DNA from 2 places in the Mesorhizobium sp. B2-3-10 genome. Region 2 is predicted to be linked to the other one. Evidence: riboswitches for the same ligand, from Rfam matches in the RefSeq annotation. Region 2 holds a riboswitch; the other holds the start of a gene.
The links. A riboswitch is a leader RNA that binds a small molecule or an ion and turns the genes downstream of it on or off. The one in region 2 is predicted to bind cobalamin.

Region 1: another riboswitch for cobalamin. It lies ahead of bluB (5,6-dimethylbenzimidazole synthase); the one in region 2 lies ahead of FJ943_RS19905 (DUF1636 family protein).

Annotation. Positions count from the first base shown of each region.
Region 1 covers NZ_VFVT01000007.1:367,685-371,087, reverse strand. The annotation lists gene FJ943_RS22050 (DUF2277 domain-containing protein) at 1-155, opposite strand, end outside; gene FJ943_RS22045 (exodeoxyribonuclease VII small subunit) at 248-499, opposite strand; gene FJ943_RS22040 (histone deacetylase family protein) at 503-1,429, opposite strand; cobalamin riboswitch at 1,608-1,791, shown strand; partial or broken gene bluB (5,6-dimethylbenzimidazole synthase) at 1,794-2,468, shown strand; gene FJ943_RS22030 (hypothetical protein) at 2,585-3,403, opposite strand, start outside.
Region 2 covers NZ_VFVT01000006.1:372,741-376,143, forward strand. The annotation lists gene FJ943_RS19900 (winged helix-turn-helix domain-containing protein) at 14-1,213, shown strand; cobalamin riboswitch at 1,243-1,450, shown strand; gene FJ943_RS19905 (DUF1636 family protein) at 1,488-1,922, shown strand; gene cobW (cobalamin biosynthesis protein CobW) at 1,919-2,956, shown strand; gene cobN (cobaltochelatase subunit CobN) at 2,976-3,403, shown strand, end outside.

The DNA.
Region 1 (3,403 bases), on a different contig from region 2:
ATGGCTTCGACCGCATGATCGAACACATGCTGGTTCTTGGCAGAAGGCCGCGTCGTGCCGCTCAGCTTGCGGACAAACTGCAGTGCCGCGTCGCGGACTTCGTCGTTGGTTGCCGGCGGATCAAAATTGAACAGGGTCTTGATGTTTCTGCACATCGCTTCCGTATCTCCTCTTGTCCGTTTCAATCGGGACGAACTGTATCCTCAATGATGATCGTGTCCAAAAACCGGTAAGGCTGCTCCGGACCTCAGTCCGCGTCGAGCGGCTCGGTTCCAACCGGCTTGCCGTCGCGCGACAGCCTGATCTTCTCGACCTTGTCCTCGGCGGCCTTCAGCAGCCGGTCGCAATGAACCTTCAGCGCCTCCCCGCGCTCGTAAATCCGGATCGACTGGTCGAGCGGCACGTCGCCACGCTCCAGATCATCGACGATCTTCTCCAGTGCGTCGAGTGCCTGTTCAAAGCTCATCGCCTTGACGTCTTCGTTGATCTCACCGGTCATCATTCATCCTTTCATCAGTCGCCCGACATGGGCGGCGACCGAAAATGCCAATCCCTGCAGATCGTAGCCGCCCTCGAGCAGGCTGACGAGCCGGTTGCCGCCGTGGATTGCGGCGCGCTGCATCAGCTGGCCGGTCGCCCAGTCGAAATCGTCCTCGGTCAGATTGATTTCCGCCAGCGGGTCGCGATGGTGCGCGTCGAAGCCGGCCGAAACGATAATCAGATCCGGCGCGAAATTGTCGAGTGCCGGCAGCACGCGCGACAGGAACGCATCGCGAAACACCTCGCTGCCCGTCCGAGGCGCCAGCGGCGCATTGACGATGTTGCCGGCGCCGGTCTCACTCTTCGCGCCCGTGCCGGGATAAAGCGGCATCTGGTGCGTCGAGCAATAGAGCACCGAGGGATCGTCCCAGAAAATATCCTGCGTGCCGTTGCCGTGGTGCACGTCCCAGTCGACGACCGCGACACGCTCGGCGCCGTGCTTCTTCTGCGCATGGCGCGCTGCGATTGCCGCCGTGTTGAAGAAGCAGAAGCCCATGGCCGTGGTCTTTTCGGCATGGTGGCCGGGCGGACGGGCGGCGACGAAAACGTTGTCGGCGCGGCCCGCAAAGACGTCGTCGACGGCAGCATTGGCGGCACCGATCGCCGTAATCACCGCTTGCCAGCTTTTCGGGCTGGCGGTGGTGTCGGCGTCGATGCGGGCAATGCCTTCGTCGGGGATGGCGGCGCGGACACGCGCGACGAAATCGGCGGGATGCGCGTAGAGGATGGTCGCCTCGTCGCCGTGCGGTGCCTCGACGCGGTCAAGCGTGGCAAAAGCTTCGTCGTCGAGCACGCGCTCGATGGCGCGCAGGCGGTCGGGCCGCTCGGGGTGACCGGGCGGCGTGATGTGTTCGAGAAAGATCGGGTGCGTGTAGAGACGGGTGGCCATGCCCCCTATCTAGTGCCCCGGCGTCGTGATGGCCATGCGTTGCGGCTTGATCGCTGGGGAAAATCGAACCTGCGTCCATTCATATCGCTGCGGGCATTGGCGGCGCCGGCCCTTCGGCGTAAGGTCGCAACCACTGCCTGGTGCCCGCCGGGCTGTTTGTTTTAGCGACATTCTGCGACGCCAAGTGATTCCACTTGGCTGCAAATGCCTTGGCGGGAGAATCGGGAACACGGTTGAACTCCGTGGCGTGCCCAACGCTGTGAGGGGGACCGCGCCGGTAAAATGCCACTGTCGATGACGGGAAGGCACCGGACGCGGGTTGATCCCGAGCCAGAAGACCGGCCTGGCAGGCATCGTCATCCGCATGGTCAGGCGGATGACATCGATTGCAATCGCAAGGGGACAAGCGATGCCGGAAGCTATGACCGCTCCAATGGGCGATGGATTTGACCAGATTGCGCGCGACGCTGTTTACCGCGCCATGTTTACGCGGCGCGACGTCCGCAGCCATTTTACATCGGAAGCGATCGACGACGAAGTGCTGGCGCGGCTGCTGCTTGCCGCCCATCACGCGCCATCGGTCGGCTTCATGCAACCCTGGAACTTCATCGTCATTCGCGATGCCGCGCGGCGGGCGGAAGTGCGCGACCTGTTCCTGGCCGCGCGAGAACGGGAACTGCCTGAAATCGAGGCAGAACGGCAGGCGCTCTACCGCAAGCTCAAGCTCGAAGGCATTTGCGAAAGCGCGCTCAACATCTGCATCACCTGCGACCGCGAGCGCTCGAAAGGCTCGCCGCTGGGGCGCTGGCACAATCCGGAGATGGATCTCTACAGCACGGTCTGCGCGGTGCAGAATTTTTGGCTGGCGGCACGCGCCGAGGGCGTCGGCGTCGGCTGGGTCAGCATCATCGAGGCGCAAGCGCTGAAAAGCTTGCTGGGTATTCCCGATCAAGTGACGCCGATCGCCTATCTCTGCGTCGGCCGCGTTTCCGAATTCGCACCGAAGCCGGATCTCGAAACACACGGCTGGGGCCGGCGGCTGCCGTTGCCCGAGCTTATCATGAGCGAGACTTTTCGCGGACAAGGCGAAGCGCCGCTCAAATCAGCAGTGGCGCGCCTCGGCACCGTCGCCGGTGCGCCGGCGAGGCCGGTTGATCAGCTCGTCGCGCCGGCAGTGCCCCACCGTGAGCCACCGAAAGAAGCCAGTGCCCTGTCCTTGAGTTCCCTGAACTTCGACGAGGCTTCGGCCAGCCTGGCGTCCCAGGCGGCATCGGGCACCTGACCCTCGATGGTCTTGAAATAGACCTGCATCAGGCAGGCAATGGCGAACGGCTCGATGAAGGCCGCCTTGAAAGCCCAGGCAAAGACGATTGCCAGCACGAAAGCCCAGCCGGCGAGCTGCCCGGGCATGACGTAAAGAATAGCGGCTGCCGGAGCCAGCATCAGCAGGAAAATCACGAACGACACGCCCCACATGATGACCCCTAGCCAGACGGCATTCTTGACCATGGTCTTGCCGTTCTGGGCGTAGAGCACAACGCCTTGGCGCGCGGTTTCGAACGGCGAGGACGAACTGTTGCGGATGTTGTAGCCGAGAATGATCTCGTCGACATAGGTCAGCGACAGGCGAATCACCGTGTTGAGGAACGAAACCAGGCCGCTCAGGCCAGGAATGGGCAGGAAGGCCGCGATGCCGCCGAGCAGGCCGGTGATGGCGCGTATGGCGCCCTTGACCAATTGGTCGACGACGAAAAGGATGTTGGCCTCGGCAAAACGCTCGGTCACGACCTCTTTCGCGTAGGCGATCTGGTTCTGGCCATTGGGAATATCATGGCCGTCGATCAGATGCACCATGACGGCGATATGGCCCGCCTTGACGACGTAGAGGATGTATTCGCGGATCCAGTGGACGGCGATCGAGACGATGCCGAAACCGACCACGCCGCCCCACATCGCAAAAGACAATGGTCCGTC
Region 2 (3,403 bases):
GAGACGCATACGCATGAAGGAAAAGATCTCGCTTGCCGCCGCGCGGCGCATCGCGCTCGCCGCCCAGGGATTTCTCGATCCCCGCCCCGCCGGCACGCCGGACCGCCGCCATTTCGCCCGCGTTCTGTCCCGCACCGGCCTGTTGCAGATCGATTCCGTCAGTGCGGTGGTGCGCGCTCATTACATGCCGCTCTATTCGCGTCTCGGCCCCTATCCCCTCGCTTTGCTCGACAACGCCGCCGTGACGCGCAAGCGCACCGTCTTCGAATATTGGGCGCATGAAGCCTCGTTCCTGCCGGTCGAGACCTACCCACTGATGCGCTGGCGCATGCAGCGCGCCGAGCAAGGCGATGAAATGTATCTGGGGCTGGCCAAGTGGGGCCGCGAGCACGCCGCCTATATAGAAGAGATCTACCGCGAGGTCGTCGCGCGCGGGCCGATCGCCGCTTCGGCGCTCGAAGGCCAGAAAGGCTCCGGTGGCTGGTGGGGTTGGAGCCATGCCAAGCACGCCTTCGAATGGCTGTTCTGGGCCGGGCGCATCACCACCGCGCACCGGCGCGGCTTCGAGCGCTTTTACGACCTGCCGGAGCGCGTGCTGCCGCAGGCGATCCTCGATCTGCCGGTACCGACGCCTGAGGACGCGCACCGCGAATTGCTGCGCATTTCCGCCCGTGCCCATGGCGTGGCGACATCAGGCGACCTGCGCGATTATTTTCGGCTCTCGCCGGCCGACATGAAAGGCCGGCTGGAGGAACTGGTCGAACTCGGCGACTTGCTGCCGGTCCGTGTCGAGGGCTGGGACAAGCCGGCTTACCTTCACAAGGACGCCCGTATCCCGCGCAAGATCGAGGCCCGCGCTCTGCTGGCGCCGTTCGATCCGGTCGTCTTCGAGCGTTCGCGCTCGGAGCGGCTGTTCGACTTCCATTACCGCATCGAAATCTACACGCCGGCCGACAAGCGCCAATACGGCTACTATGTCCTGCCTTTCCTGCTCGGCGACAGGATCGTGGCGCGCGTCGACCTCAAGGCTGACCGGCCGGCCAGTGTCCTGCGTGTCCATGCGGCCTATGCGCAGGCCAATGCACCGGCGGAGACTGCGGCTCAACTCTTCGAGGAATTGAAGCAGATGCAGGGCTGGCTTGGCCTCGAGCGGATGGAAATAACGCCTGCCGGCGATCTCGGCCCGGCGCTGTCCGACATCGCGGTGTCGTAAGCTCGCGTTGACACCACTGCCCGCAAGAGCCTAAATCCCATCCAGACGGTCTCCTCTCGGCAAAGGGAGGAGCCAAGAGGGAATGCGGTGCGGGATTGAAGATCCCAAATCCGCGGCTGTCCCCGCAACTGTGAGCGAAGAGCCAAGGCCGAAAGCCACTGGGATTGTCCCGGGAAGGCGGCTACCCAAGGCGATGACCCGCGAGCCAGGAGACCTGCCGTCTGGAATGCAAGAATCCGATCGCCTGGCGGGTTTTCCGGGCAAGGAGCCTGATGTGGATCGCGACAGCAGTTTTTCGGCTGAAACAACCGACATTTCGTCCGGCGGGGATCATCCCCTGGCCGGCATCACGGTCATTGTCTGCGCTTCCTGTCGCGACGAGACCGGCTCCGACGCCCATCCCCGGGCCGGCGAACTTTTGGCCGAAGATACGCGCCAAGCCGCCTCGGGCGAGAAGATTCGCATCCGCACGGTCGAATGCCTCGGCAATTGCAAGCGCCGCCTGAGCGCCGCGGTCCTGCGCGACGGCTGCTGGAGCTATGTGTTCGGCGATCTGACCACGACCAGCGGCGCCGATCTCGTCACCGGCGCGAAACTCTTCGCCACCTCGAACGACGGCCTCATTCCCTGGCGAGGCAGACCCGATAGCCTCAAGCGCGGCCTCGTTGCCCGCATCCCTCCCCTCGACATGCTGAAAGATCGATCATGACAACATCTCTGTCCCGCGTTCCCTGCACCGTCGTCACCGGCTTCCTCGGCGCCGGCAAGACGACGCTGGTCCGCCATCTCCTGGAAAACGCCGGCGGCAAGCGGATTGCCATCATCGTCAACGAGTTCGGCGACATCGGCATCGACGGCGAGATCCTCAAGGGATGCGGCATCGACACCTGCCCAGAGGAAAACATCGTCGAACTGGCCAATGGCTGTATCTGCTGCACCGTGGCCGACGATTTTGTGCCGGCGCTCGACAAGATCCTGTCGCTGACGCCGAAGGTCGACCATATCCTGATCGAAACCTCGGGCCTCGCTCTGCCCAAACCGCTGGTCCAGGCTTTCCAGTGGCCGACGGTGAAGAGCCGCGTGACCGTCGATGGCGTCATCGCCGTGGTCGACGGTCCCGCACTGGCGGAAGGCCGCGTCGCCAATGACATGGACGCCCTGCAGGCGCAGCGCGCGCAGGACGAGAGCCTCGACCATGACGATCCGGTCGAGGAAGTGTTCGAGGATCAGATCGCCTGCGCCGACCTGATCATCCTGTCGAAGAGCGACCTGATGGATGCCGCCGGTTCAGCCCGCGCCAACGCCATTATCAACGAACACTCCGCCCGCGCCGTGAAGATCGTGCCGACGTCTCATGGCAAGGTCGATCCCTCGGTGCTGCTCGGGCTCGGTCTCGCCGTCGAGGACGACATCGAGAACCGCAAGTCCCACCATGACGGCGCATTCGACCATGAGCATGACGACTTCGACACGTTCATCGTCGACATTCCCTCGATCGCCAATCCCGACGAGCTGGCAAAGCGCGTCGCCGCGGCCGCCGAACAGGAAAACGTGCTGCGCGTGAAAGGCTTTGTCGAGGTCGGCGGCAAGCCGATGCGGCTCCTGCTGCAGGCCGTCGGCCCGCGCGTCAATCATTACTACGACCGCGCCTGGACCGCCGGGGACGACCGCCGCTCGCGCCTCGTCGTCATTGGCCTCAAGGGGCTGAACCGCCCGGCGATCGAACGTATCCTCGCCGGCTGATTTTCAGGCCCGGGCCGCGATGCACATCCTCACCACGACCTCCGCCTCGCTCGACGACCTCGCCGAGCCTGTCGATCTCAGGCAGGCGCCGGCGGATATCGTGGCCCTGTCCTTCACCGACAGCGATCTCGCCGGACTGGCCGCGGCGTGGAAGGCCGATGCCGGTCGCCTGCCCTCGATGCGGCTGGCCGCACTGCGCGACCTGCGCCATCCCATGTCCGTCGACCTCTGGATAGACAGCGTCGCCCGCCACGCCAAAATCATCCTGGTGCGCATCCTCGGCGGCTACGACTGGTGGCGCTACGGCTGCGATCAGCTGGCGGTGATTGCCCGCGAACGCGGAATCAAACTGGCGCTGCTTCCCGGTGAAAGCCATGACGAGGATCTCAGGCTGATCGAAGCCTCGACGCTGCCCCGCGCCGAACTGGACGGCCTGCTCGGCTATTT